DNA from 3 places in the Enterococcus gallinarum genome. Region 2 is predicted to be linked to each of the others. Evidence: predicted binding sites of a transcription regulator. Region 2 holds the regulator's gene; each other region holds the start of a gene.
The links. Region 2 encodes LexA, which represses DNA repair genes until DNA is damaged. Its sites were predicted from a motif close to CNAACANNTGTTNG; they were not measured.
Positions count from the first base shown of each region.

Region 1: the regulator LexA is predicted to act here: its motif matches at 2,423-2,436, upstream of uvrB (excinuclease ABC subunit UvrB).
Region 3: the regulator LexA is predicted to act here: its motif matches at 7,634-7,647, upstream of dinB (DNA polymerase IV).

Region 1 covers NZ_CP050816.1:2,374,742-2,384,915, forward strand. Annotated here, with positions in the region: gene uvrA (excinuclease ABC subunit UvrA) at 1-331, opposite strand, end outside; gene uvrB (excinuclease ABC subunit UvrB) at 346-2,337, opposite strand; gene HED61_RS11750 (amino acid ABC transporter substrate-binding protein/permease) at 2,611-4,767, shown strand; gene HED61_RS11755 (amino acid ABC transporter ATP-binding protein) at 4,768-5,505, shown strand; gene HED61_RS11760 (hypothetical protein) at 5,547-5,813, opposite strand; gene HED61_RS11765 (hypothetical protein) at 5,831-6,148, opposite strand; gene HED61_RS11770 (hypothetical protein) at 6,152-7,177, opposite strand; gene HED61_RS11775 (RNA polymerase sigma factor) at 7,170-7,634, opposite strand; gene HED61_RS11780 (S-ribosylhomocysteine lyase) at 7,816-8,271, opposite strand; gene HED61_RS11785 (class I SAM-dependent methyltransferase) at 8,268-8,918, opposite strand; gene HED61_RS11790 (cystathionine gamma-synthase) at 8,908-10,071, opposite strand; gene HED61_RS11795 (PLP-dependent cysteine synthase family protein) at 10,074-10,174, opposite strand, start outside.
Region 2 covers NZ_CP050816.1:2,135,607-2,145,780, forward strand. Annotated here, with positions in the region: gene recJ (single-stranded-DNA-specific exonuclease RecJ) at 1-448, shown strand, start outside; gene HED61_RS10605 (adenine phosphoribosyltransferase) at 460-972, shown strand; gene HED61_RS10610 (hypothetical protein) at 1,044-1,256, opposite strand; gene lexA (transcriptional repressor LexA) at 1,377-2,006, opposite strand; gene HED61_RS10620 (DUF896 family protein) at 2,135-2,374, shown strand; gene tkt (transketolase) at 2,475-4,472, shown strand; gene HED61_RS10630 (glucosaminidase domain-containing protein) at 4,663-5,520, shown strand; gene cysK (cysteine synthase A) at 5,720-6,649, shown strand; gene HED61_RS10640 (Fur family transcriptional regulator) at 6,820-7,251, shown strand; gene HED61_RS10645 (RidA family protein) at 7,248-7,628, shown strand; gene HED61_RS10650 (DnaD domain protein) at 7,756-8,457, shown strand; gene nth (endonuclease III) at 8,470-9,135, shown strand; gene HED61_RS10660 (PBP1A family penicillin-binding protein) at 9,154-10,174, opposite strand, start outside.
Region 3 covers NZ_CP050816.1:1,828,052-1,838,225, reverse strand. Annotated here, with positions in the region: gene HED61_RS09065 (FtsX-like permease family protein) at 1-1,529, opposite strand, end outside; gene HED61_RS09060 (ABC transporter ATP-binding protein) at 1,519-2,283, opposite strand; gene nrdD (anaerobic ribonucleoside-triphosphate reductase) at 2,581-4,782, shown strand; gene nrdG (anaerobic ribonucleoside-triphosphate reductase activating protein) at 4,972-5,568, shown strand; gene HED61_RS09045 (DNA alkylation repair protein) at 5,804-6,469, opposite strand; gene dinB (DNA polymerase IV) at 6,488-7,603, opposite strand; gene HED61_RS09035 (P-II family nitrogen regulator) at 7,785-8,123, opposite strand; gene HED61_RS09030 (ammonium transporter) at 8,138-9,355, opposite strand; gene HED61_RS09025 (GNAT family N-acetyltransferase) at 9,514-9,969, opposite strand; gene HED61_RS09020 (MazG-like family protein) at 10,025-10,174, opposite strand, start outside.

The DNA.
Region 1 (10,174 bases), 240 kb from region 2:
GCAGATAGTCATTGATCTCGGTCACCGTACCGACCGTTGAGCGAGGATTCTTACTCGTCGTTTTCTGATCAATGGAGATCGCTGGACTCAGTCCATCGATACTATCCACATCTGGCTTATCCATTTGTCCTAGAAATTGTCGTGCATATGCAGACAAGCTTTCCACATACCGCCGCTGTCCTTCTGCATAAAGGGTATCAAACGCCAAAGAGCTCTTTCCTGAACCAGACAAACCGGTCACAACAACCAGTTTATCTCTAGGAATCGTCACATCAATGTTCTTTAAATTGTGTGCGCGAGCGCCATGGATTACGATTTTATCATTTGCCATTCTCTTGTCTCCTTTTACTCAGCTGCTTTCAATTCCAAGATCGTGTCTCGTAAAGTAGCTGCAGTTTCAAAGTCTAATGCTTTTGCGGCATCTTTCATTTCTTTTTCCAGTTTCAATAAGAGAGTTGCTTTCTCTTCACGAGTCATGTCTTCATACGAAGTGGTTGTATAATCGCCTGACTCTTCCGCAACTTTCGTAATAGCGATCAAATCGCGAATTTCCTTAATGATCGTTTTTGGTTCGATGCCATGCTCTTTATTATACGCCTCTTGGATACTGCGGCGGCGACTTGTTTCATCAATCGCTCGCTGCATAGAGTCAGTCATTTTATCCGCATACATGATCACTTTACCATCAGAATTCCGAGCAGCTCGACCAATTGTTTGGACCAAAGAACGCTCACTACGCAAGAATCCTTCTTTATCCGCATCTAAGATCGCTACGAGAGAAACTTCAGGAACGTCGATCCCTTCTCGAAGCAGATTGATCCCGACTAATACATCAAATTCACCAAGCCGCAAATCGCGAATGATCTCTGTCCGCTCAAGTGTCTTGACGTCACTGTGAAGATATTTGACTTTGATTCCTAACTCTTTAAAATAATCGGTCAGATCCTCTGCCATTTTTTTCGTCAATGTGGTAACAAAGACCCGTTGATCTTTCTCTACCCGCTCATTGATTTCTCCTACAAGATCATCAATTTGCCCCATGATCGGGCGAACCTCTACTACTGGATCCAATAACCCTGTTGGACGAATGATCTGTTGGATAACGGTATCCGTTTGTTCATGCTCGTAAGGTCCCGGCGTTGCTGAGACATAAACGATCTGATTCACATGTTCTTCAAATTCTTCTAAACGTAACGGCCGGTTATCTAACGCAGACGGTAAACGAAAGCCATAATCCACCAGCATTTGTTTGCGGGCACGGTCGCCGTTGTACATCCCACGAATCTGGGGCATCGTTACGTGAGACTCGTCAATCACGATCAGGAAATCATCAGGAAAGAAGTCCAGCAACGTGTAAGGTGGTTCGCCTTCTTTGCGCCCATCCATGTGTCGTGAATAGTTTTCGATCCCGGATGTGTAGCCCATTTCCCGCAACATTTCGATATCATAATTGGTGCGTTGCTCTAAACGTTGTGCTTCCAATAATTTGTTCTCACTTCGAAGAACAGCTAATCGATCTTCGAGTTCTTTTTGTATCGAAGCGATAGCATGTTCCATATGGTCTTCGTTGGTCACAAAGTGAGTAGCTGGGAAAATAGAAACGTGTTCCGTTTCCCCTAAAATCTCCCCAGTCAACGCATCCACTTCTCGAATTCGATCGATCTCATCGCCAAAAAACTCGATGCGTAATGCCCGCTCGTCCCGCGATGCCGGAAAAATTTCTACCACATCTCCTCGAACACGAAAGCGTCCCCGTTGGAAATCGATATCATTGCGTTCAAATTGTATGTCGATCATTTCTTTCAGTAGTTGATCCCGCGGTTTTTCCATTCCTACTCGTAAAGAAACCACTTGCTTAGCATATTCGATTGGTGAACCCAAACCAAAAATACAAGAGACTGATGCAACCACGATCACATCGTTGCGTTCCAGTAATGAACTGGTCGCCGAATGCCGCAGCTTGTCGATCTCATCATTGATACTTGAATCTTTCTCAATGTAAGTATCACTGGAAGGTACATATGCTTCTGGTTGATAATAGTCATAATAGCTGACAAAATATTCTACTGCATTATTAGGAAAGAATTCCTTGAACTCACCGTATAATTGACCCGCCAATGTTTTGTTGTGTGCGATAATCAGTGTTGGCTTATTGACCTCTTTGATCAAGTTTGAAACAGTATAGGTTTTCCCTGTTCCAGTTGCCCCCAACAAAATCTGCGCCTTCTTGCCCCCAACGACGCCATCGACCAATTGATGGATGGCTTCTGGCTGATCTCCTGCCGGCTGATATTTTGAGATTAATTCAAATTCATGGGAAGTCGTTCTTTCGATCATCTTCATTCCCCCTGTATTTATATTTGCGAAGCGTCCGTGAAACAAAAAGAAAGCTGACGCTTTTCCATAGAATAGTATACCATAGCGAACATACTTTCGCCATCTTTTGTACTTTTTATTCTGCTAGTTTAACTTTACTTAAGATGTCAGTTTTTCTAACACCCAATGTCAGAAATAGCGCTGTTTTTTGCAAATATTGACCGAAAGACTTGTGTGTTTTTACAAAAATACCTATAATCTAAAAATACGTTAAAATCAAAAGGGGGAATTTTCTTGAAAAGAAAATATATGTTTTGTGCACTGTTTTCAGTGATTTTCTGCTTTTTCGCTTTTGCGAACAAGCCAGTCAGTGCAGCAGAAACAACGTATAAAATCGGAACAGACCTGACATTTGCTCCTTTCGAATTTCAAAACGAAAAAAATGAGTATGTAGGGATCGACATTGATCTGTTAAATGCTATTGCTGAAGATCAAGGCTTTGCTGTTGATTTGCGCCCATTAGGCTTTGATTCCTCGTTACAGGGCGTCCAATCCAATCAACTTGATGGGATGATCGCTGGGATGAGTATTACAGACGAACGGAAAGAAACCTTTGATTTTTCAGATCCTTACTTCGACAGTGGGATTCAGATGGCTGTCGCAAAAGACAACCAAGATATCAAAACTTACGCTGATTTGAAAGATAAAACAGTTGGCGCTAAAGTTGGTACCGAGAGTGCTCGTTTTCTAGAAACCAATCAAAAAAAATATGGCTACTCTATCAAAAACTATGATGATGCTAGCGGGCTTTATGGTGCCGTTCGCAATGGAACAGTTGTGGCCATCTTTGATGACTATCCAGTCTTAGGTTATGCGATTAGTAATGGTGAAGCTATGAAACTTGTGGGTGAGCCTGAAAAAGGGGCATCTTACGGGTTCGCAGTCAAAAAAGGCCAAAATCCTGAATTACTGGCTAAATTCAACGCTGGTCTAAAAGAGTTGAAATCCAGTGGTAAATACGACGAAATCATTGCTACTTATATTGCTTCATCAGAAAGCACTTCTGATGAAGCAAGTGAAATGGTTAAAGTTGAACCGAAAAAAGACGTCTATCGAATCTCAAGTGACTCTGCATTCGCACCTTTCGAGTTTCAAAATGAAGACAATGAATATGTCGGAATCGATGTTGATCTCTTAACTAGAGCGGCGGAAATGCAAGGATTCAACATTGAGTTTAATTTCATTGGTTTCTCAGGAGCGCTACAAGCGTTAGATGGGAATCAAGCGGATGGTATGATTGCTGGGATGAGTATCAATGATGAACGCAAAAAAGCGTATGACTTCTCAGACTCCTACTTTGAAAGTGGTATTCAAATTGCGGTCAAAGAAGGAAACGATAGTATCAAGTCTTATGAAGATTTAGAAGGAAAAACAGTTGGTGCTAAAGTTGGTACCGAGAGTGCAGACTTCTTGATTGAAAATGAAGACAAATACGGCTATACCATTAAGTATTATGACGCAGCTGATCAACTTTATGCTGCAGTCAGTGGCGGTCAGATCGACGCCATGATGGATGATTACCCAGTCATTGGCTACGCCATCAGTCAAGGACAAAAACTAAGTACGCCGATTGAAAAAGAAGTGGGCGGACAATATGGGTTTGCCGTCAAAAAAGGCCAAAATCCTGAATTGATCCAAATGTTCAATGAAGCGTTAAAAGAAATGAAACGAACTGGCGAATACGATGAAATCGTCGGCCGTTATATCAAAGACGGTTCGGCTACAGAAAAGAAAGCCGATGAATCAACAGTCGCTGGTTTAATCAAAAACAATTACAAAGTTTTGCTAAAAGGTTTATGGAATACCCTGCTGCTTGCATTGATCTCCTTTGCTTTAGCGTTGATCATTGGGATCATCTTGGGACTCTTCAGCGTGTCCCCAATCCGAGCTTTGCGTATCTTCGCCGGTATCTATGTCGATATTATTCGCGGGATACCAATGATGGTGTTAGCTTTCTTCATTTTCTTTGGCCTTTCGGATGCAATTGGGATTACAATCCCCGACTTTGCTGCAGGAGTCATCACTTTGACACTGAACGCTAGTGCGTATATCGCAGAGATCGTTCGCGGAGGGATCAAGGCTGTTCCTGTAGGCCAAATGGAAGCTTCCCGCAGTTTGGGATTGACCTATACCCGAACCATGCAAAAAATCATTTTGCCGCAAGCCATCAAGATCATGATCCCATCTTTCGTCAATCAATTCGTTATCTCGCTGAAAGATACGACAATCATTTCGGTTATTGGTGTTGTGGAGCTGCTGCAAACTGGTAAGATCATTGTCGCAAGAACCACACAAAGTACCTATGTTTATCTAATCGTTGCTGTCATGTATCTAATTGTTATCACAGCCTTAACAAAACTTGCTAAAGTTTTAGAAAAGAAGGTGAAATAAATGAAGGAAAAAATCTTAGTCGAAAATCTTGTAAAAAAATATGGGGATAACACTGTTTTAAATGATATCAATGTCTCGATCCAAGAAGGCGAAGTCGTTTGTGTTATCGGTCCTTCTGGCTCAGGAAAATCTACTTTCCTGCGTTGCTTGAACCGTTTAGAAGAACCTACTAGTGGTGATATCATTATCGATGGTGCTCATCTAATGGATAAAAACACCAATATCAATGCCGTCCGTCAACACATAGGCATGGTTTTTCAACATTTCAATCTGTTTCCTCATCTTTCTGTACTAGAGAATATTATCTTAGCACCGATGGATTTAAAAAAGATGTCCCGTAATGAAGCTGAATCAAAAGCCATTCAATTGCTGGACACAGTGGGTTTAGCTGACAAAAAAGACATGTATCCAGACAATCTATCTGGTGGTCAAAAACAACGGGTAGCCATCGCCCGTGCATTAGCTATGAATCCTGATGTTATGCTGTTTGATGAACCTACATCTGCGTTGGACCCTGAAATGGTCGGTGATGTTTTGAATGTTATGAAAAAATTGGCAAAACAAGGCATGACGATGGTTATCGTTACCCATGAGATGGGTTTTGCTAAAGAAGTAGCCAATCGCGTCATGTTTATCGATGGCGGAAATTTCCTAGAAGACGGCACACCAGAACAAATTTTCACTAGTCCGAAAAACGAACGGACCAAAGACTTTTTAGACAAAGTCTTGAATATCTAAACAAAATCCGCAGAAAACTTGGTCGTTTTCTGCGGATTTTGTTATTCATCTGACATTTTAGTTTCTCGTTGCTGCTTTTTGTACTGTGCTTCTAAAGCGATTCGTTTCTGCTTTTCACCAAAATAAACTTTTGTATCGATTGGATTGGCTTTGTTGAATCCCCCAGCACCAGTATCCATCATTTGCCCCCAGCCTTTCAGCGGATCTTTTCCTTGTTTCCTTAATTCAGCGTTCTTTTTACGCAATTCTTGTTTCTTCGCTTCTTTCTTTTGCTGCCGCTGCTCCTTTATTTCCTTAAAAAAACTCATCCCATACCCTCCTTTGATCAATAAAGAATTGTTCCAATGACTATTAATAACAAAACAACAACTGGATACATCAATTCTCTGATCCAGTGTTTTTCTTTCCAAGCAAGATACAGCAAACCGCCAATGATCAGCAATAAAATAGTCGGTTCAAAGAATAAGCCAATCAAATTACTTGAATAGGTTCTGGTCGTTAGTTGATCACTCCCTGTGCTTAACCTAAAAGAACTGAAACGAAAAAGAATGAAACGACTGAAAACATAACAAGACAAAAACACCAATGAATACCCTTTTGCAAACCAACGGAATAGTTTGCTAAATGGAATTTTTTTCAACAATACTCATTCTCCTTCCGTGATTACATCTTGGACCATGATATCTGAGAGCTGCTGCAGCTGGACTCTCATGACAAGCAACCGATTCTCCGCTAACCATCGAGCTAATTCAGTGCAAGAGGCCGATACATGAACGGCACTTACTTTCACACCATTATCTTTGACATAATTTAGAATGTCGCCGAAATCATAGAAATTGATTTGATTGGTAAGATCATTGGTAAAATGGAGATTGTCAGGACTATCCCAGCCTAGATTCCCAAAAGTCGGATAATATTTTTCCAAAAAAACCAGTCCTTGCGCGACGCTTTCTGTTACTTGCCGATCATAATTATTTCCTGTTGTCTGACGAACCATTTCATCTGAATAACCAAAAATATTGCCTGAATGATAATCAATACTATAATGTTGAACAGACAAATCAGCCAGTTTTTCCCTTAGCTCACTAGGAATTTGAGGATTTTTTAAAGTAATAGAAATTTCAGCCTGCTTGTACTCGCCGAGTGAACGTAAATAGGCGAGAAAGGAGTCATAGGTCGAAACCGCATTGCCTGGCTCATATAGTGTTGCAGAGGGAGCAAATGCGGTCAGCGTATCGCTGGAAACAATTGTCTGAACTGCCTGATCAAAAATATAGCGATTTTCGACTGTGTACGCGACCGTCTTCTGATTTCCTAAACGAGAAATGACCGGATAAACGTCCTCTTTCCCCAAAAATGCAAGCAGAGATTGCCGATTGATAGGATCGTAATGGAGGTTTCGCTGTCCCATCTCATACCAATAGTAGCGGTACTTCTCTAACGTATCATTCTTAAGCGCATCTTCCGAATATGGAGCATTCATCGCCGAAGGAATCGATTGATAATCCTCGCGGTCATTTCCGGTTGCACGATAATAGGCTAATGGTAAAAAGTAGCATAAAACAAGCACTACCATCCCCCAAAACAACACGCTATAGATCATTTGGAGTACCATGCTTTTCTTTGTACGATCCACTGACTTTTGTAATCGCTGGTACTGTTTTTTATCCATGTGACCACCTGCTTTTCACTTGTTTTCTCGCTTGAAAAACACGAGATTTCACTGTACTTAACGTTAGATTTAATATTTCTGCTATTTCTTGATAGCTATAGCCGCGAATCGCCAATATCAAAGGATGCCTTAATTTGTTAGGCAATTGATTCACATGACGGAGCGCTTCTTCTTTTTCAAGACTATCTTGGTCTTCGATAGGAATCTCCTGCATCAAAGTATCGACTTCTTCCGCTACCAAAAGATACCGCTTACGACGGTAAAAATCATATAGTGTAAACTTAGCAATCGTAAAGAGCCACCTCTCAAAGTCATCTGGCTTTGTCTTTGGCAAAGCCAAAAAAACTTTAACAAATACATCTTGCGTTAAATCCTCTGCTTGATACTCATCCCCCACTCTTTTTTGAAAGTAGTGCTGAATTTTCTCGTAATAGATCTGATAAATCTCCTCCAACACTACCCCTCCTTACTTATATAGACGAGTGAACAACAAAAAAGTTGCAAAAAAAAATATTATAGTAAGAATAGTATATCACTGTTACTTACGTATTCAGAAGGTTCTTTCTACGTAACAAAACAAAAAAAGCTGTAAACCACGCTGAAATGTTTCGTGTGGCTTACAGCTTTTTAGAATGGATTTAAGCAAAGACGGTTGACCAGTTTTCCCGTTCGGCTAAAAACTCCCTTGCCAATTGTTGGGCGCCTTCTAAGGTATGGTTGGCTGCCCAGCCGCATTGGACTTCGTTACTAGCTGGAACTTCTGTCGCTTTCAACACATCTTCCATCGTTTTTTCTAACACAGTTAAAATTTCATCATAATCTTCATGATTTAAAACCGTTAGATAAAATCCTGTTTGACAGCCCATCGGAGACCAGTCAACAATGTAATCGGCATGATTACGAATCAATTCTGCGGTCAAGTGCTCTAATGAGTGGAGGCTAGCCATCTCCATATGTGCTTGATTCGGTTGTTTCAATCGAACATCATATTTGATAATCGTATCTTTTGTTCCTTGTTTTTTGTCAGCGACCCGTACATAAGGTGCCTTGACTTTCGTATGATCTAGATTAAAGCTTTCCACGTTCATTTTCATTCTTTTTCTCCTCTCGCTTCGACGAGCCAAACAAAAGCATTGATTTGTTTAAAGCGACTGGTATAACCATTGGCTCGAAAATAGGTTTCAATATCTGGTATCAATGGGTAGTATTCTCGTTGCAGATCCGCTGCTAATCGTAAGTGATTGGCTTTGATTGCCTTTCTTAGGATGCTTTCTTTATGCTCAGGGGATAAAAACATCGTATCCCCTATAATGACTTTTCCGCCTTCAGAAAGCAGCGCTTTATATCTTTTGATCACTCGCTGTTTCTCTGTTTCATTCAAGTGATGAAAGACATAACTAGAAACGATCGTATCGATTGGAAAATTGATCTGTGGAAATTGTTCCATATCTCCATCAATAAAAGTTACCTGTGACAACTCCGGCTTTGCCTCAGCTACTTGACGCATCGCAGCTGATGGCTCGATCGCGAACACTGTTTTCTTTCTGCGAATCAACTCCAACGTCAAATTTCCCGTACCACTACCAAATTCTATCACAGAATCTCCTGCTTTTTCAGCAATATTTGCTAACAATTCTGGATAATGAAGAAAAACCTCCCGATATTCTTCATCCTTCCCTTTGACGGTCTCGTCATATTGCTTGGCCCACTCAGAAAAAATCGGAATGAATTCACGCCCCATCTTCCAGCACCCTTTCTAATCCTTGCTTTAAGTCCGTCCATAAATCGGCAGCGTCTTCAATACCAATAGACAAACGGATCAAGCCATCTTTGATTCCCGCTTTTTCTCTGATTGAAGGTGGAATTGAAGCATGCGTCATGACCGCAGGAACTTCAACTAAACTTTCAACGCCACCTAAGCTTTCAGCTAGTGTAAAAATAGTTAGCGATTCAACAAACGCAGCTACTCGGTTTTCGGCTTTTAATTCAAATGAAATCATCCCGCTAAAACCAGACATTTGTTTTTTGGCGATCTCATGTCCTTTATGGCTTGATAACCCCGGATAATAAACTCTGGCTACAGCTGCATGTTCTTGAAGCAATGTGGCGATTTTTAGTGCATTGGCTTGATGGGCTTCCATCCTCAAAGCCAATGTTTTGATGCTCCGCTGAACTAGCCAGCTGTCATGAGGCCCTAACACACCACCTATAGCATTTTGCAGAAAACCAATTTGCTCAGCTAGTTCCGCTTGATTGGTTACGACCAACCCAGCAACGACATCACTATGGCCCCCCAGATATTTCGTTGCACTATGAATGACAATATCGGCACCTAATGCCAGTGGACGCTGAAAATAAGGTGTCGCAAATGTGTTATCAACGATGGTCAAGAGATCCTTTTTCTTAGCAATCGTGGCAACTTGTTGAATATCTGTGATTTTCAACAAAGGATTAGTAGGCGTCTCCAGAAAGATTCCTCTTGTTTCTGGCCGAATCGCTGCGGCAATCCGCTGAATCGCTTGGGGATCATCAGTCTTAACCAATGTATACGTCAATCCATTCTTTTTGAAGATTTTCTGAAGCAGTCGAAAGGTGCCTCCATAGACATCATCTCCCAACAAAATATGGTCTCCGGACTGAAATAAAGAAAAAATAGTATGGGTTGCTGCTAAACCTGAAGCAAAAGCAAACCCACGTATGCCTTCTTCCAGTTCAGCAATCAGTTCTTCTAATGCAAACCGTGTAGGATTGCCCGAACGAGAGTACTCATATTGTTTTGGCTGTCCCACAGCTACTTGCTTGTAGGTAGACGTTTGATAGATAGGTACACTGACAGCCCCCGTTTCTTGATCTTGACTGATCCCAGCATGAATCAATTTTGTGCGAAATTCCATGTTTATGCCTCCTCTAGTTGACCATAAATATTTTTTGACAAGTAGCGATCTCCACTGTCAGGAAAGATAGTGACGATCGTGCTTCCCTTTGGCAGTCGCTTGC
Region 2 (10,174 bases):
AGGAAATTATACGCAACTCGCTTTTCTAGACTGTCCTAGCGAGAAAGAGCTTTTGAGAAAAATCATTCAAGAAATACCTGTCAATCGTATCTATTTGATTTTAGTATCCACAGAGGATGCTTATCTGGATGGTGTCGGGACTAGAGAACAATACGGCCGTTTGTTTCAACTGATCAATCAGCAGAATGGGATTGATATTCGCTATAAACTGCCAATGGTAGCTAACTACTTGCAAATTCCAGAAAAATTATTAATTTTTATGATTCAAGTGTTTTTTGATTTGAAATTTGTTACAATAAAAGATGGCGTTTTGAAAAAAGTCCCTGATCCAGAGAATAAGCCGCTTACTGAGAGTGTGTTGTATCAACAGCGACTTGCAAAAATCAAAACAGAAGAAGACTTACTAATGAGTGATTTATCAACGATTCGCAAATGGTTGATATCTTAGGAGGAAAAAACATGAATTTAAAAGACTATATTGCCAGCATTCCGGATTATCCGCAAGAAGGAATTGTCTTTCGCGACATCTCTCCATTGATGGCTGATGGAGAAGCTTATCGTTATGCAACACAGCAAATCGTCGAGTACGCTCAGGAAAAAGGGATCGACATGGTGGTTGGACCTGAAGCTCGTGGGTTTATTGTTGGTTGTCCCGTGGCGTATCAACTGGGTGTTGGTTTTGCGCCAGTACGTAAAAAAGGCAAGCTACCTCGAAAAACGATTGAAGCAACATACCAGAAAGAATATGGCGTGGATATTTTGACGTTACACGAAGATGCGATTAAACCTGGCCAACGGGTATTGATTTGTGATGATTTACTTGCAACCGGCGGCACGATTAAAGCAACGATCGAACTTGTGGAAAAATTAGGCGGCATCGTAGTTGGCTGTGCTTTTCTGATCGAGTTGATGGACTTGCAAGGCAGAGACAAAATCACTGGATACGAAATTAAAACATTGATGGAATATTAATCGAAAAAAGCCAGATCAATTTTGATCTGGCTTTTTTTTGTTTGTTTGGCAGCAACACCGAAATAATCGACCTACTGTTCGTAATGATAAAAATCATGGTCGTGATAATAAGTTTGGTTTCTCTTTCGTTCTGCTTGGCGGAATTTCTTTTCATCCCATAGCATGAACCACAGCATCATCAAAGGGCAAAAAATCAGAACTGCACTGAGTACGCCAAAATAACCAATAATGATCCCTGTTAACAACACCCACAAAATAAAACCAAATCGACGAACTGCTTTCATTATTTTCACTCCTTATAAAAATGCGAACTTATGTTTGTAAAACTATTATACGAATGTTTGTTCGGTTTGTAAAGAGGAAATAAAAAAAATCTTCGAAGGATCGAAGATTTAAGGAATCGATTAAAGTAAGTGACGGTAGAGACCAACGACTAAGCCTAAAATCGTTACATCTGGCAAGATGATAGGTTCTAGGTAATCGTTTTCCGGTTGCAAACGGATGTGATCCTGTTCTTTGAAAAATCTCTTACAGGTGGCTTCATCTTCATCCGTCATTGCAATGACAATGTCCCCGTTTTGAGCACTTTGCTGTTTGCGAACGATGACTTGATCACCGTCTAAGATTCCAGCGTTGATCATACTTTCACCGCGAATCGTCAACATGAACAAACTGCCGGTGCTATTTGCTAAATCAGGCGGTATCGGGAAAAAATCGGAGGCGTCTTCTACAGCTAAGATCGGTTCACCAGCCGTAACGACTCCTAGCATTGGGATCGAGTTTGGCTGCACATCGATTTTTTCTAATCCGGAGGAAGTCAATTCAATCGCTCTTGGTTTTGTTGGGTCGCGTAAAATCAAGCCTTTTTTTTCAAGCCTGGATAAATGTCCGTGGACGGTAGAAGTAGAGGATAGCTGAACGGCTTCGCCAATTTCGCGAACAGTCGGCGGATAGCCTTTTTCAGTGACTCGTGTATGAATAAACTTAAGAATCTCGATTTGTCGATTTTCTGTTCGTTTTGCCAAAACTGACACCTTCTTTCATTTGATAGTCTTAGTGTACCATAGGAGAAACGACAATTCAAACAAATGTTCGCTTTTTGTTGCTATTGTTTTTTTGTCAGGTTTTGTATAAGATAAAGTAGTGAAAAGGAGGTGTCGAAATGTTATCCAAAGAAAAATTAGCCCGCATTAATGAGCTAGCCAAAAAGAAAAAAGTGCAAGGTCTATCTGCTGATGAAACGATCGAACAGCAAAAGCTTCGCGAAGAATATTTACAAGCTTTTCGTGGAGGAATGCGACACCACATTGAAGGAATGAAAATCGTCGATCCTGAAGGACAAGATGTCACTCCAGACAAATTAAAAGAAATTCAAAAGAAAAAAGGATTGCATGGCAGATAAAGATGAATTCCTTTTCATTCCTATTGAAATCCTGAAAGAAATCCCGTATAATATGAGATGTAATAAAGGTAAAAAAAACCTAAATTAGGAGGAATTACCATTGTTTGATAAAATCGATCAATTAGGTGTCAACACCCTTCGTACATTGAGTATCGAAGCCGTACAAAAAGCAAATTCAGGTCATCCCGGTCTGCCAATGGGGGCAGCGCCAATGGCGTATGCCTTGTGGACCAAGCATTTGAAAGTTAATCCGACCACTTCTAGAAACTGGATCGACCGCGACCGGTTCGTCTTGTCTGCTGGACATGGTTCTGCTTTGCTTTACAGCTTACTGCATGTTTCAGGGTATCAAGTAACCACGGAAGACTTGAAAAATTTCCGTCAGTGGGGCAGCCGCACACCAGGACACCCAGAAGTTGGGCATACGGATGGTGTGGAAGCAACGACTGGTCCATTAGGACAAGGAATCGCAATGGCCGTCGGGATGGCGATGGCGGAAGAACATCTAGCGGCGACATACAACCGGGATGAATACAATGTGATCGACCACTATACGTATGCATTATGTGGCGACGGCGACTTGATGGAAGGTGTGTCTCAAGAGGCAGCTTCAATGGCTGGTCATATGAAGCTGGACAAATTGATCGTTTTATATGATTCCAATGATATCTCATTAGATGGCCCTACTTCAAAAGCATTCACAGAAAACGTTGGTGCCCGTTTTGAAGCTTACGGTTGGCAACATTTGTTGGTCAAAGACGGCAATGACTTAGAGGCAATCTCACAAGCCATTGAAGCAGCTAAAGCTGAAACAGAGAAACCGACATTGATTGAAATCAAAACAGTCATCGGTTACGGTGCCCCAAATCAAGGAACCTCTGCTGTCCATGGTGCTCCATTAGGTGCGGAAGGTATTTCAGCCGCTAAAGCAATCTATGGCTGGGAGTATCCTGAATTCACCGTGCCGGAAGAAGTAGCGGCTCGTTTCAAAGAAACGATGATCGATGAAGGCCAAAAAGCCGAAGCGGAGTGGAACGAGAAATTCGCTGCTTACAAAGCGGCTTATCCAGAATTAGCTGCACAGTTCGAACAAGCAGTGGCTGGCGAACTACCAGCAGATTGGGATGCAGAACTGCCAACTTATGAAGTAGGCAGCTCACAAGCGAGTCGTGTTTCCAGTAAAGAAATGATCCAAGCCCTTTCAAAAGCTATCCCAAGCCTATGGGGAGGATCGGCCGATCTATCCGGATCCAATAATACGATGGTCGCAGCGGAAAAAGATTTTGAACCTGGTCAATATGAAGGCCGCAACATTTGGTTCGGTGTGCGGGAGTTTGCGATGGCCGCAGCCATGAACGGGATCCAACTTCATGGCGGTACACGCGTGTATGGCGGGACATTCTTCGTCTTTGTTGATTACTTGCGTCCAGCAGTTCGCTTGTCGGCTCTCCAACATGCGCCAGTCATCTATGTTCTGACCCATGATTCTGTGGCTGTTGGTGAAGACGGACCGACCCACGAACCAATCGAACAATTGGCGAGTGTACGCTGCATGCCAAACGTGCAAGTGATCCGACCAGCAGATGGCAACGAAACTCGGGCAGCTTGGAAGATCGCCTTGCAAACGACGAATAAACCAACGGTCTTAGTGTTGAGCCGTCAAAACCTGCCAGTGTTAGCAGGGACGCTAAGTGGTGTCGAAGAAAACGTGGCTAAAGGTGGCTATGTCCTTTCAAAACAAACCGGTGAGACACCAGAAGGCATCTTGATCGCTACTGGTTCAGAAGTGAATCTAGCGGTAGAAGCGCAAGCCAAACTAGCAGAAGCTGGAGTGGATGTGTCTGTCGTATCGCTGCCAAGCTTTGATTTGTTTGAAGCACAGTCGGAAGAGTACAAGGAGAGTGTCTTGCCGAAAGCCGTGAAAAAACGGGTTGCCATCGAAGCAGCTTCCCCATTTGGTTGGGATCGTTACCTAGGCTGCAAAGGCAAAGTCATCGCCATTGATCATTTTGGCGCTTCTGCTCCAGGAAACAAAGTATTGGAAGAGTTCGGCTTTACAGTCGAAAATGTGGTTGCCACTTTCCAATCGATCAAATAAGCGTAAGAAACAAGCGAAATCGCAGCTGATTTCGCTTGTTTTTTTTAAAGTCTTTTCGTTTTTAGGTAGAACAAGATGTTTTTGCGAAAAGACTTTTAAAAAACTATTGAGTTGCTTAAGTTGCACAGAAAAAATTTTTTCCGTATAATGTCTATATTGTTGAATAGTATTGGGACGATGGAGGAAAAGAATGAAAAATTATCAAACCCGCAGTGAAAGACATATCCGCCAACAAAAAGCAGTGATGCCACGACCAAGTAAACGAGCAGTGGTTTCTTTTATTGGGGCTGGATTAGCATTGTCACCAGCGGTGGTCACGCTACTTCCGGAACAGGTCCAAGCAAGTGAATATCAGGCCACTAGTCAAGGAATCGCTAGTTTTATCGAACAGATTGGTTGGTCAGCACAAGACGTTGCGGCCAATAATGATCTTTATGCATCGGTGATGATCGCGCAAGCCATTTTGGAAAGTGGCTATGGCTCATCTACATTATCCAATGCGCCTTACTACAATCTTTTTGGGGTCAAAGGATCATATAACGGGCAATCTGTCTATTTGCCTACAGATGAGTATATCAATGGACAATGGGTCGTAATGAATGAACCATTCCGCCAATATAATTCCTACTGGGAGTCTTTTCAAGATCACGCCAACGTTTTAAGAAGTACAAGCTTCACTTCAGGTAAAGCACATTATAGTGGGGTCTGGAAAAGTCAAACGACTTCTTTTTACGATGCGACCAGCTATCTGACAGGACGCTATGCCACTGATCCAGGTTACGCACAAAAATTAAACTGGCTGATTGAAACGTATCAACTAACTCGTTTTGATACACCAAGTACTGGTGCCACAACGACTTCTGTAACGACAACGCAATCCACATCGACGACAACAACGACACAAAGTACGGGACAAAGTTATGTCGTAGCATCTGGCGACAGTCTTTGGGATATTGCTTCACGTTTTGGAACAACGGTGGATCAAATCATGGCTGCCAATGGATTAAGCAGTGACTTGATCGTCGTAGGACAGGAATTGATCGTTTGATTTTCGCTATTTATTAGCTAAACGCCAAATGAAATTTCACAAAAACTTTTGTTTTTGTTCTCTTTTAGTAACTAAAAGAAGCAAAGCAAAAGTTTTTTTCTTTGTGAAAAAAACATAAATATTTGGAAAACGCTAACTTTTTGTTCGCAAGTCTGCCGTTTTTTGGGTAGAATAGGAATATGAACTGGAGGGATTGCAAATGACAAAGATTTATCAATCTGTTACCGAGCTAGTTGGGCATACGCCCATCGTCAAATTAAACAAGGTGGTGGGAGAGGATTCCGCTGATGTCTACGTAAAACTTGAGTTTTATAATCCAGGGAGCAGCGTGAAGGACCGAATCGCTTTGGCCATGATCGAAAAAGCCGAAAAAGACGGCTCTTTGAAAGCAGGCAATACGATCGTGGAACCAACTTCCGGTAATACTGGGATCGGCTTGGCGATGATCGGTGCAGCGAAAGGGTACCGAGTGGTCATCGTGATGCCTGAGACCATGAGTATCGAACGGCGCAAGCTGATGCAAGCCTATGGTGCTGAATTGATTTTGACACCAGGCTCAGAAGGAATCACAGGTTCAATCAATAAAGCCAAAGAATTGGCTGAACAAGAGGGCTATTTTATGCCGCTGCAATTTGAAAATCCGGCAAATCCCGAGATTCACGAGAAAACAACTGGGAAAGAAATAGAGAATGCCTTTGAATCAAAAGGATTAGATGCCTTTGTCGCTGGTATCGGTACAGGCGGCACGATCACTGGTGCGGGTCGAGAATTAAAACGAGTGTATCCAGACTTAAAAATCTATGGCGTTGAACCGGCAGAATCGGCTATCTTAGAAGGCGGACAACCTGGTCCTCACAAAATCCAAGGAATTGGAACCGGCTTTGTACCTAAAGTTCTTGATACAGAGATCTTTGATCAAGCAATTGCCGTATCAAGTGAAGATGCGATGGCAACAGCGAGAGAAGTCGGCCGTAAAGAGGGCTTGCTCGTAGGTATTTCTTCTGGAGCAGCGATCCATGCAGCACTCAAAGTTGCCAAAGAACTGGGAAAAGGCAAAAAAGTCTTAGCGATCGTCCCGGACAATGGAGAACGTTATCTATCGACTGCTTTATATCAAGTGGAAGAATAACAAGGAAAGCGGGCATTGGCAGAATGCCTGCTTTTTCTCCCCTTTTCTTAAGGACTGTGGAATTTTTCGTGTTTGTTTTGTGGTTGATTAAGAATTTTTAGAGAAAGCTGTTTGAATTTTTACCATCTACATAGTATGATATTACAGATAAGAGAATTGGAGGAACTCCTGTGAACACGATATATGATGAGGCAATCAAACAATTAAAACAAGAAAATATCCGTATCACTCCACAAAGGGTTGCGATACTTGAGTTTTTGGCTAGCCACGCATCACATCCTACCGCAGAAGAAATTTACCGAGCGATCGAAGTCCACTTTCCCGGTATTAGTGTAGCGACAGTCTACAATAATCTGCGACTGTTTACGGAGATCGGTTTTGTGAAAGAAATGAACTACGGCGATGCATCCAGTCGCTTTGACTTTACGACAGAGCCGCATTATCATGCAATTTGTCAACGTTGCGGCAAGATTTCTGATTTTTACTATCCTGGATTGGAAGATGTCGAAATGGCCGCTTCCCAACTGACCGGATATAAAATCCAAAGCCATCGCTTAGAAGTATATGGATTGTGTCCAGAGTGTAAAGGAGAAGAGGAATGAAAATTATTTCAACGGATAAAGCACCGCAAGCAATTGGTCCTTATGTACAAGCACGGATTGCTAATGGTTTCTTGTTTGCTTCCGGACAAGTGCCGTTAGATCCTGTTACAGGAGAAGTTGTGGGAGCAACTATCGAAGTTCAGACGCAGCAAGTTCTCAAAAATATCGAGGCAATTTTAACTGCCGCCGGTATTACACCAGATGAAATCGTCAAAACAACATGTTTCTTAAAAAACATGGATGATTTTGTTCCATTCAATAATACATACAGCACACTTTTTCATGAACATTTGCCTGCACGTTCAGCAGTTGAAGTGGCCCGTTTACCAAAGGATGTATTGGTGGAAGTAGAGATCATTGCTGTGGTGGCACAATAAAGGAGTCAATGGGACGGTCGTATATATGCGCAGTCCCATTTTTGTTGAGAATGGATTTTATTCTTGATGATGCCAAAATAAAATTGAAAATGGTTTTTATGTAACGATGGGAAAAGAGGACAATAAGATGATTTCTTTACAAGAATATTTAGCCCAGGGGCAAACAACTGTCTCCAATCTGCTTTTGGAAAACTATCATAGCCTTGGTTTAACCAATGATGAATTTGTATTATGGCTTCAGTTGTATCGTTACCACGAACAAGGCAATGATTTTCCTGATCTAGCAATGATTGCTAAGGGGATGGGAAGTGAGCAAAAAGAAATCTATAAATGGTTGAATGAGCTATTGAATAAACAGATCATCGCCATCGAATCCAAGAAAGATTCAGCAGGGAAGATGGTGGATTACTATGAGTTTTCTGGAATCTATGAACGACTGGAAGTTTGTTTGCGGCAAAAAAATCAGCAGGAGGAAAAGCAGAGCTATGATTCAAAAGTACGTTCGCTTTATCAAATGTTTGAGTCCGAATTTGGCCGTCCGCTTTCAGCAATCGAATACCAGCGAATATCACAATGGCTGGAAGAAGATAAATACCAGCCGGATTTGATTCAATTTGCGTTACGTGAGGCGGTTTTGAATCAAGCTTACAGTTTGAATTATATTGATCGCATTTTACTTTCTTGGGAACGGAAAAATATTACCTCGAAAGAACAAGTAGAAGAAGAACAAAAACGCCGTAAAAAACAGTTTATGCAGAAAGAAAATTTGGAACAAACGAATGGACCCGTTCCTAAGATTCCTATGCATAATTGGTTAGAAGGGGAATAAAGGAGAGTTGTCATGATCAGTAAAGCAAAAACTATGATCGCATTGGAACAAATGTACCAAATGTTCCCCGACGCTCACGGAGAACTGATTTCCAAAAATCCGTTTGAACTGTTGATTGCTGTGATTTTAAGTGCTCAGGCTACGGATGTGTCGGTCAATAAAGTGACCCCCACACTATTTGCTGCCTATCCGACACCTGAGGCCTTGGCAGCAGCCCCTGTTGAGGAAATCATTGAGAAAATACGGACGATCGGTCTTTATCGCAACAAAGCAAAAAATATCAAGGCTTGTGCGTCCCAGCTTATCGAACGATTCAATGGCCAAGTACCTAGAACCCGCGAGGAATTAGTGTCATTACCGGGGGTCGGAAGAAAAACAGCCAACGTTGTTTTAGGCGATGCGTTTGGTATTCCGGCAATCGCTGTGGATACCCACGTCGAACGAGTAACCAAGCGCTTACGGATTTGCCGATTAGATGCGAATGTCTTAGAAGTAGAACAAACATTGATGAAAAAAGTGCCAGAAGATCTTTGGGTCAAAACACATCACACACTGATTTTCTTTGGACGATACCATTGCACAGCTAGAGCGCCAAAATGTGAAGTTTGCCCATTATTGACAATGTGCCAAGAAGGACAACTGCGGATGCGCGCAAAAAAAGTTCAGCCACCTCAATGAGAGGCGGCTGAACTTTTTTTATTCAGGATTTGTTTCATTTGTCCCTGGAGTAGTCGACGAAGATGATGGCGTCGAACTTGACTCCGAAGAAGACGATGGTGTGCTTTCACTTTCTGACGGTGGCGGTGTAGATTGTGAGCTTTCAGAAGAAGATTCAACTGGTGGAATCGATTCTTCCGTTGAACTGCTAGATTCAACGATTTCAGAACTGCTTTCTGGTGTTGATTCAGGAAGCGAAGAAGAGCTGATCGTTGATCTTGTGCTAGAACTTGGTTGCTGGTAAGTCCCTTTGATGTAAAGCTCATTGCCGATCCGGGTCAAATCTGCGGGCATTTTCCAGTCGCGGTTCTCAACAGAGGCTGAGACATATTGCATCAATTCCCGATAAACATCTGAGGCAACATGAGTACTGCTGTCTGTGATCGGCGTCATTTTATCATTATATCCTGTCCAAACAGCTAAAGAAAAGGATGGGGTATAACCTGCAAACGTGATATCCGGGTAAGCACCGTTTGACGTATCCAATTGGGCCAATTGATTGTCATCATAGTTGGAAGTCCCGGTTTTCCCAGCTTGGTATAGTCCATCGATTTGGGCGTTGGTTCCTGTTCCGACAGAAATCACGTCTTTCAGAATATCGGTGACCATATAGGCTGTCGTATCATCCATCGCTTTTTGACCTTCCACTTTGAAGGAGTCTTCATCAACTGTTCCATCTTGCGAAACGATCTTATTGACATATTGCGGTTCGTAATAGGTTCCGCCATTTGAAAAGGCAGCATAAGCAGCAGCCATTTTCAAGCTAGAGATCCCATACTTGGTGCCATCGATTTCTGACGTGTTGCTGGAAATTGCATTGGACTGTTCAATGTTTTTGTATTCAATACCTAGGCCTTTCAAGAAGGAAGAAATATTGTCAGCACCTACTTCTTCAAAAAGCTTTGCTGCTGGAACATTTCTCGATTGAGCCAGTGCTGTCCGCAAAGTGATATTTCCCATATATTGTCGATCCCAGTTGTAGATTGGTGTGTTCGTCCCC
Region 3 (10,174 bases), 310 kb from region 2:
CATTCGACTGAAAGTTGATCATCTAACACCCGAGTTAATTGCTCTTGATTCTCCGTTTGAACATTGAAATAAGTCAATCGATAGTCAAATCCCGACATGTCCTGAAAATCCTTGTCATTGACGACTAATACATTGGGTAAGGTGTAACGCAACGCAATATCACCAAAATAATCTTGATACGTGTTGTCTAAGAGGAGTTTTTTACCATTTTCCAGCGCAATATTTTTTTGGTAAGTTCTCAAGTTGTATGCAATATCATAATCATCATCAAACAAAACAGCAGTATTTTCTCCTAAAGAAACCGCAGGTGCATCCGGCACCAATCGACGAAATGCTCGGTAATCGGATAAAGAAAGCGCATTGACCAATACGGTTTCTTGTCCTGTACTTATCGGATTGGCCAAGTATTTCGCGTTGATGTTTAACGGCACGATACGAAAAGTGAGCGTCTGCTCCGCGACGACCTGACTCTGATTTTCCAGAATCACTTGCTTTAACTCTTCCGCATTTTCTGCTGCGACTTGAAAATCGACGGGATAATCACGATTGGTCGCCTGATAATTCAAGGAAATCACCCCCATCGTGCCACCAATCAAAGAAATCGCGATCGCAGTAATGATCGTCAGTAATGAAAAACTTTTCCATGTCCGCTGCAAATAAGCCCGGATATTGTTGAATGCAATCAAGCGTGTGCCTTTGCTGATTTTTTTGCGGGGGAGCGTTAAGACATGCAACAACATTGGCAATGTGCAGTCAAAGAACAAATACGTCGCTGTGATACAGCAAAATAAAATCAGCAATGGAATCCATAAAACAGCAGTATAATCTTCTGTATAATTAATATAGCGCTCCAGTGTCGTTCGTAGCGTCAGAGCTAAGTAATAGCCGATCCCTAACAGAAGCAAACCGATGATCCCCATTGCCATCCGAAATGGGCGACACTTCATTTTGCTCACTGGCAGTGTATAGTTGTTCTTCGCTAGATCAATCAAAGGATTCTGCCAGACAAACAAAACCACTTGACCACTCAAAACTACCATGGCAAGCAAAAATACCCACACGGTAGTCAAAATCGAACGAGGCGAATTAAAAAAATGACTAGTGATGGATAGTCCCATCACTCGAATCAAGATCATTGAGAAAAATTTCGAAAATATAATCCCCATGAAAATGCCCACAACAAGGGAAAAAAGATTTAGGAGGAACGTTTCTCTCAGCAGCAGCCAGCTTAACTTTGCTCTGCGCAAACCCAGGAGCTGATAAACACTGATCTCTTTTTGCCGTTGATTCAAGAAGAAATGATTGGCACTTAGCATAAAAAAAAGCACCACAACAGCAACGATCGTACTACCAAAACCTAATACGCCATCGATGCGAATGTCTTGCTGCACTCGTTGAGTCAGCAAACGGTCATTCATCATAGCACTAAATGAATAAAAAATCATGACTGCCGTCATCATGCACACAAAGTAAACGACATAATTGCGAAACTGCTGCAAAAAACTGCGCCAGCCAATTTTATAGAGCATGGCGATCCCCGCCTCCAATCGTCGCTTGCATATCGATGATTTTTTCGAAAAACTCTTTGCGGGACCCTTTTTTGACTACCTCTGCAAAAAAGACACCATCTCTAATAAACAAAATCCGATTGCAATAACTTGCAGTGAAAGGATCGTGGGTCACCATGAGAATCGTCATATCTTCTTGCAGATTGATTTCAGCTAAATAACGCAACAGCTCTGTCGCCGCTTTTGAGTCTAAGGATCCCGTGGGTTCATCTGCAAACAACACGGAAGGACGGCTGATGATTGCTCTGGCGGCGGCCACCCGTTGCTTTTGACCGACCGATAGTTCTTCTGGGTAGCGGTCTAACAAATGAGCGATTCCCAATAAGTTCGCCAGATGTGCCAATCGCCGGTCAACTTCATTGACCGAAAGACGGTCGATCGCCAGTGGTAAGATAATGTTGTCTTTGGCAGTCAACGTGTCTAGTAAATTAAAATCTTGAAAAATAAAGCCGATTTCTTTTCGGCGAAAATCGCTTAGCTCATTTTCTGACAAGCGGGTGATTTCTTGTCCTCCGATTGCAACAGAACCTAGACTCGGACGTAAGATGGAGGAAAGGATATTCATCAGTGTCGTCTTTCCAGCACCACTTGGTCCCATGATCCCCACAAATTCCCCTTGATCAACGGAAAAAGAAAGATTGTCTAGGACTTTGGTTTGATTGAAGCGGGTTCCATAGGTTTTTGTCAGGTGCTTCACATCGATCATTTTTTTCATGCAAATTCTCCTTGATCTATTTCTACTTTTCTTCATATTTTCTTTATGGTAGCATATTTTCTTCTCTATCGCCCCTGCTTCGTTTTTACACATAAAAATTTTTTACAATTTTTATTCATTTTGTGAAACGTGAAACATGCAAGTCCTTGTTATCATCAAGTTTTTATTGAAAACCGCTTTTGAATATACACTACATATTGTGCATAATGAATTATTTAGCGAATAAAAGCCACTATATATAGTTGCCGAAAACCATATTTTGTTTTATGATATTGGAGAAGATAAGGAGTGATAGTAATGATGGACTTAAAGAGAAATACTGAACAAAGCGGGGGTAGCCATCCTCAATTAACCCAATTGAAGATCGTGAAACGTGATGGTCGCTTAGTAGATTTCGATGACCAAAAAATTTACGATGCATTAGTAAAAGCCCAAAGAAAAGTTAAAGGAGAACTATCTCCCCTCGATCATGAACGGATTTTAGAAATCGTAGAAGGAATCGATCATGAGATCGCCGAACGGTTTACCAAAAACGTTAAAATTTATGAAATCCAAAACATCGTTGAGCATATTTTATTAGCAAAAAATGAATATGCATTGGCCGAAGAGTATATCAACTATCGGACACGTCGCGATTTTGAACGCAGCAAAGCGACGGATATCAACTTTACGATCAATAAATTAATGAATAAAGATCAAACAGTGGTCAACGAAAATGCCAATAAAGACAGCAATGTCTTCAATACTCAAAGAGACTTGACTGCAGGGATCGTAGGGAAATCCATCGGCTTGAAAATGCTGCCCCCTCATGTGGCGAACGCCCATCAAAAAGGTGATATCCATTATCATGATTTAGATTATCATCCTTATACTCCGATGACTAACTGCTGTCTAATCGATTTCAAAGGCATGCTGAACAATGGTTTCAAAATCGGAAACGCAGAAGTCGAATCACCAAAATCGATTCAAACGGCGACAGCTCAGATCTCTCAAATCATTGCCAATGTGGCATCTAGTCAATATGGCGGTTGTTCTGCAGACCGGACGGATGAATTACTTGCACCTTTTGCTGAATTGAACTATCAAAAACACTTGCAAGATGCGCGTGAATGGATCGACGGCGAGGATCGCCAAGAAGCTTACGCGAAGAACAAGACAAGAAAAGACATTTACGATGCGATGCAAAGTTTGGAATATGAGATCAATACTTTGTTTACTTCAAATGGACAGACACCTTTCACTTCCTTAGGCTTTGGTCTGGGAACAAACTGGTTTGAGCGAGAAATCCAACGTGCAATCTTACAGATCCGGATCAACGGACTTGGCAGCGAAAAACGGACAGCAATCTTTCCGAAGCTGATTTTCAGTATCAAACGCGGCGTAAATCTGGAACCCACAGATCCAAACTACGACATCAAAGAATTGGCTCTGGAATGCGCAACGAAACGGATGTATCCAGATGTCTTGAATTATGACAAGTTGATTGAATTGACGGGTAGTTTCAAAGTACCGATGGGCTGCCGTTCTTTCTTGCAAGGCTGGAAAGATGAACATGGCGAAGAAGTCAATGTAGGACGGATGAACCTCGGGGTCGTAACATTGAATATTCCCCGCATTGCCCTAGAAGCTAACGGAGATCGCGACAAATTCTGGTCTCTTCTGGAGCAGCGTCTGCAAATCGTCAAAGATGCGCTTGTTTACCGAGTAGAACGTTGCAAAGAAGCGAGTCCGGCAAATGCACCAATCCTATACATGTATGGCGCATTCGGCAAACGCCTCGATCGCAAAGACAGTGTCAACGAGTTGTTCAAAAATAAACGTGCTACTGTTTCCTTAGGGTATATTGGATTGTATGAAGCAGCTGCTGCTTTCTTTGGTGGTGAGTGGGAAAATGATCCTGAAGCAAAAGAATTCACGTTAGCCATCGTGAAAGAGTTAAAAGCCCATGCAGATGCTTGGGGCGATGAATACGGCTATCATTTTAGCGTCTATTCCACACCAAGCGAAAGCTTGACCGATCGCTTCTGTCGTTTAGATACAGAAAAATTCGGCATCGTTGAAGACATCACAGATAAAGAATATTACACAAATAGCTTCCACTATGATGTCCGCAAAAATCCAACGCCATTTGAAAAGTTGGATTTTGAAAAAGACTATCCAAAGTATTGTTCGGGCGGCTTTATTCATTATTGTGAATACCCAGTTCTGCAACAAAATCCCAAAGCTCTTGAAGCAGTTTGGAATTATGCGTATGATCGTGTCGCTTATCTAGGAACCAACACTCCGATCGATCATTGTTATGAATGCGGATATGAAGGTGATTTCAATCCAACTGAACGCGGCTTCGAATGTCCACAATGTGGCAATCACGATCCAAAGAGTTGTGACGTCGTCAAACGAACATGCGGTTACCTAGGAAATCCTCAAGCTCGACCAATGGTTCACGGTCGTCACAAAGAAATTTCCGCTCGTGTCAAACATATGAAAAATAATGACTGAAACAAGTGTCCCCTACGCGACTAAAGCGTAAGCAAATTCTGCTTCTTTCTAACTGACAACTGTTGGTCAGGAGTCCGCAGAAAACGAGTGCTGGAATTGCTCGCGCATTTGTGCTTTCTAATGGTTTTTGCTACAGTCGCGAAGGACATTTTTATCGAATAATCGAATAGTTAGAAAGAAGTTTTGCACATGAGAAATCCTCGCCCCAAAGAATGGCAAGCAAAAGAGTATAGTCAAAATCATATTGCAGATTATAAAGCCTTCAACTTTGTTGACGGCGAAGGTATCCGCAATAGCCTGTATGTCAGTGGTTGTTTATTTGCTTGCGAAGGCTGTTTCAATAAAGCAGTCCAAAATTTCCGCTATGGCACCCCATTCACAGCAGAACTCGAAGAACAGATCATTGAAGATTTGCGGCACGATTATGTTCAGGGACTAACACTATTGGGCGGCGAACCTTTTTTGAATACTGAAGTATGTCTGCAAGTGGTAAACAGAGTCCGTTCCGAGTTCGGTCATGGCAAAGATATTTGGAGCTGGTCTGGTTACACCTTCGAGGAACTACTGTTGGAAACAGAAGATAAGCTTGAGTTGCTGTCTCGCATCGATATCCTAGTTGATGGCCGTTTCGAATTGAGCAAACGCAACTTGAATCTGCAATTTCGCGGTAGCAGCAATCAACGGATCATTGATGTTCCTAAATCCCTAGCACTAGGCGAAGCGGTGATTTGGGACAAATGCAAAGACGCAGAAAAAAGCTATGAACAAATCAAAAAGAGTATTTGACGACTTGAATAAACTTCAGTTTTCAAACTGATACAAAAGATAAAAGGGACTGTGACATAAGTCATCATCCAACAAGTTAAACCGAATAATAGTCTGTTGCTGGATAGATTCCTCTGACTTTTGCGACGAGGAGTCCCTGCACCGCAGGAGCAATAATAATTAATGTTCGGATAGTATTACTTGTAGGAGACTTATGGCACAGTCCCTTTTATTTTGATCATAAAACACACCATCATTACAAATGTTTGCTTGCTTCTTTGATACTTAACGGAGCTAACTGATCTTTGTGCGTTAACAGAAAAGCCTGCACCCACTCAGGGTTTGTTTTAGCATAATCGCGCAAACTCCAGCCAATCGCTTTATTGATAAAGAATTCATCGCTACCTAAATTATTTAAAAGGATCGTCTCTAAAAGCTCGCGATCGGTTTTTTCTTTTCTAAGCAGTTGGTGGTCAATGGCGATGCGCCGGAGCCATAAATTTTCTGCTTTGCTCCAAGCAAGCATCTTTTGGCTCAATTCCGGGTAGGTCATAGTCAGCCCACCAACAACTTTATTCAAGCCATCAACAGTATCCCACCAAGACTTTTGAAGGACTAATTCACTTATTTTCTCCAGTTCGTCTGGTTGGAGGACCGACTGCATCGTTACCAGATAGTCGATAGCTACATATTGCATTTCACGATAAGGTAGTTGCCAACAGGTTTCAACAAATGCCCAATCGATGGCGGCCTTTTTCATTGCAGCAAAATAAGGTCTTTGTATTTGTTTGCGTACAGGTGACGGAATCCCTAAAAAGTCAAATTGGTTCCGCATGTACGCCCGCATTTGAACTTTTCGTGCTGGATTTTCTTGCGCCATGAATTCCTCTAGTAACGCTTTCCATTGACTGTTTGTCGTCATTATGCGCCTCCATATATTTTATTCTGTTTCCCACAAAGGCAATACGATATTTTCATAAGCTAATGGATCAAGATTCGTAACTGTGATCCCCAATAAGCGGATCCCTTTTTCGATTCCTAGAATCTCCTCCCAAATCAAACTAGCTTGTGAAAAAATAGCTTCTTTCTTGTGCATATACTCTGGCAACGTGACCCGTTTTGTGATGGTGGAGTAATCGGCATAACGCACTTTCAACACCACAGTCTTTCCGTGTTTTTGCGTACGTTTCAATGATCTTTCTACTTCTTCTGCCAGGTTTCTTAGCTGACTGATGACTTGATCTTCTGTGGTTAACGCATTGCCATACGTATGTTCTTTTCCGACTGATTTGCGTTCTCTCGTCACACTGACCGGAGAATCATGGATTCCTCGAACTTTCCGGTATAATGAGTAGCCCATTTTTCCAAATTCTTGGATCAATGCCATTTCGCTCCACTCATAAAGGTCAGATCCTTTATAAATCCCTAATTCATGCATTCTCGGCACTGTCTTCTTACCGATACCATGAAATTTGTCAATCGGTAATTTTTTTAAAAAGACCACGGCATCTTCCGGCATCACTACCGTCAACCCCCGGGGTTTGTGAAAATCCGAAGATAATTTGGCTAAAAACTTATTGTAGCTGACACCTGCTGAACAAGTAAGCTGGGTCGTCTGCCAAATGTCTTGCTGGATCATGCGAGCAATTTTGATCGCTGAAGGACAGTTGATCTTGTTGACGGTCACATCCAGATAAGCCTCATCGATAGAAACCGGTTCAATCACATCGGTATAGCGCCCAAAGATCTCTCGGACTTGCTGAGAAATTTCGCGGTATTTCTGATGGTTGCCAGGTATAAAGACGGCATGAGGACACAATTCAAAGGCTTTTTGCGCACTCATTGCAGAATGGATCCCATACTGACGTGCTTTATAATTGGCAGTCGTGACGACACCTCTACCCCCAGTATCACTTGGGTGGCGGGCAATCACTAAGGGATGCTTAGCCAATTCAGGATTGTCTCTTTCTTCTACTGATGCAAAAAAGGCATCCATATCGATATGGATGATTTTCCGAGACGTATCGTTTTTTAACGGAAAACGCAACTCAGCCATCTTCACCACTCCATTCTCCTCTATTATAAACGAACAGAAGTTCCCTATCAAGAGGCTCATTCTAAGCATCGGCGATTGTTGCAAACAAAAAGAATCCCTGTAAAAAAGACAGAAATTCTTTTTGCTTCCTGTTATGATTTAAGACTTCAAATTTGGTTCGCTTCGTTAAAAACGTCTAGACTTACAGCGCCGATGGGCCTCGTTCATTGGTTCGGATTCGTACTGCTTCTTCGATTGGGTAAATAAAAATTTTACCATCACCTACTTCACCTGTATGGCAGATAGACAAAATCAGTTCAATGATTGCTTCAACCTCTTCATCTGCAACAACAAAACTCGCCTTTACTTTAGGCAAAAGTGTCGTAATCACTGCTTGTCCCCGAACAAATTCTTTGACCCCTTTTTGATTACCACAGCCCAATACTTGACTCACCGTCATTCCAGCCATATCTATTTGATCAAGAGCTGCCTTTAATTCTTCTAATTTTTCTTGTCGAATAATCGCTTCTACTTTTTTCATCTGCATTCCTCCATCTATGAATCCAGCCCCATGAACGTTGGATAAGCTGTTTCATCATGTTCACTGCGATCCATTCCAATAGCTTCTTCTTGTTCTGTGACCCGAATCGGTAGCACGCGTTTGATCACATGGATCAATAGAAAGGATATGCCCCCGGCAAAAAGAATCGTAAATACGATACTAATGATCTGCGCAATGAACAATTCTGTTCCACCATAGAGCAACCCAGTTTGATGATTGACAGCAGGATCAGCGAAAATCCCCGTCATGATTCCACCAAAGATTCCGCCAATCCCATGACAACCAAAAGCATCCAAAGCGTCATCCAGACCTAAGCGATGCTTGATGACCGAAATAAAGTAATAACAAAACGGACTCACTAATGCACCGATCACAAAGGATGACCAAAGGGAAACAAAACCTGCGCCAGGAGTAATTGCTACCAGACCCACGACAGCTCCGGTACAAGCTCCGACAATGGTTGGCTTCCCTAATAGAACTTTTTCAATCAACATCCAGGAGAGCATCGCAGCTGCGGCTGCCGTATTGGTCGTTAACAACGCTTGAATGGCGATCCCGTCAGCAGCTAATGCTGATCCAGCATTGAAGCCAAACCAGCCAAACCATAGCAACCCTGCACCTAATACGACAAATGGAATATTATGGGGACGATACTCCGTTTGATGAAACTCGCGTCTCTTACCCACGACTAATGCTAGCACGAGACCGCTGATTCCTGAACTAATATGGACAACGTTGCCTCCTGCAAAATCAATCGAACCGATAGCATCTAAGAAGCCGCCACCCCAAACCATATGGGCCATCGGAAAGTAAACCAAAAACAGCCAGCAGCCAATAAATAAGAAAACAGCTGAAAAACGCATTCGTCCTACGACTGATCCGGTAATGATCGCTGTTGTGATTAGTGCAAACATCATTTGAAAAGCCGCAAACAATCCTTCAGGAATCCCTTCTCCGTCCGTCATGGAAACTTGCTGGAAAAATAACTTATCGATGTTGCCGATAAAGGCACCGGTACCACTGAAAGAAAGCGAATACCCAGCCGCCACCCACAGAACTGAAGCTAGTCCCATGGTGCAAATCACCATCATCATTGTATTCAAGATATTTTTTCGCCTTTCCAATCCACCATAAAAAAAAGCTAGCGCAGGAGTCATTAAAAAAACCATCCCACTGCAAACCAAAATAAACCCACTATTGCCTGTTCCCATTCCAATCACTCCCTTTTATGTTAGATATCCTACCATCATATTCAGGAGATCGCTAGTGTTTTTTTAAATTTTTGCAATTATTCTGAAAAAAGCTCACTTTATATGTTATGAAATCTAACATTCGCAATTTGACTGATGGCTTTCTTGGGTAATGGCGATCAAAACGACGCATAAAAAGTCACATTATCCGTCAAAGGCTTAAAGCCATTCTTTTTATAAAAATCGGCAGCTGGCATCTTTTCTTCTGTATCTAATAGTATCGTGGGAATGCCTTTTTTGACCAACTCTTCTTTGATCATTTCTAAAAAAGCAGAGCCGAAACCTTTCCCTTGATGCTTGCCAGCAATTAAAAAGGTATCGATGACATATTCTTTTCCTTGGTACCACGGCTTAATAAAGCCTAACGAGTACCCTATCTTTTCATTGGTCAATGAGTCCGTTAGAAAATAGCCAATATAAGTATTCATCGCCATCATGGATGACACATATTCTGTAATTTGAGGAACGGTCAGTTGATCATTCCATGGCTCCGCTGAAAAGACTGCAATATACATTTCAACAGCTTCCTTTAAATCTTTTTCTGTTAGCTCACGCATGCTTAAGTTGGTTGTCATTTCGTTTCCCACTTCCTTTAACAATTCATTGTCAGTTCAATCGAATGACGAACCATCATTCATCGATTCGTTTTGCATACCCATTGCCATAACTGGTATAGCGGCGGGCTTGGTTGATTTTCATTTTTTTCTGAATCTCTCCGTCTAGATCAATCGATAAGATCTCCGCTAAACCGAGAAGGTAGATGGCTACATCTGCCAATTC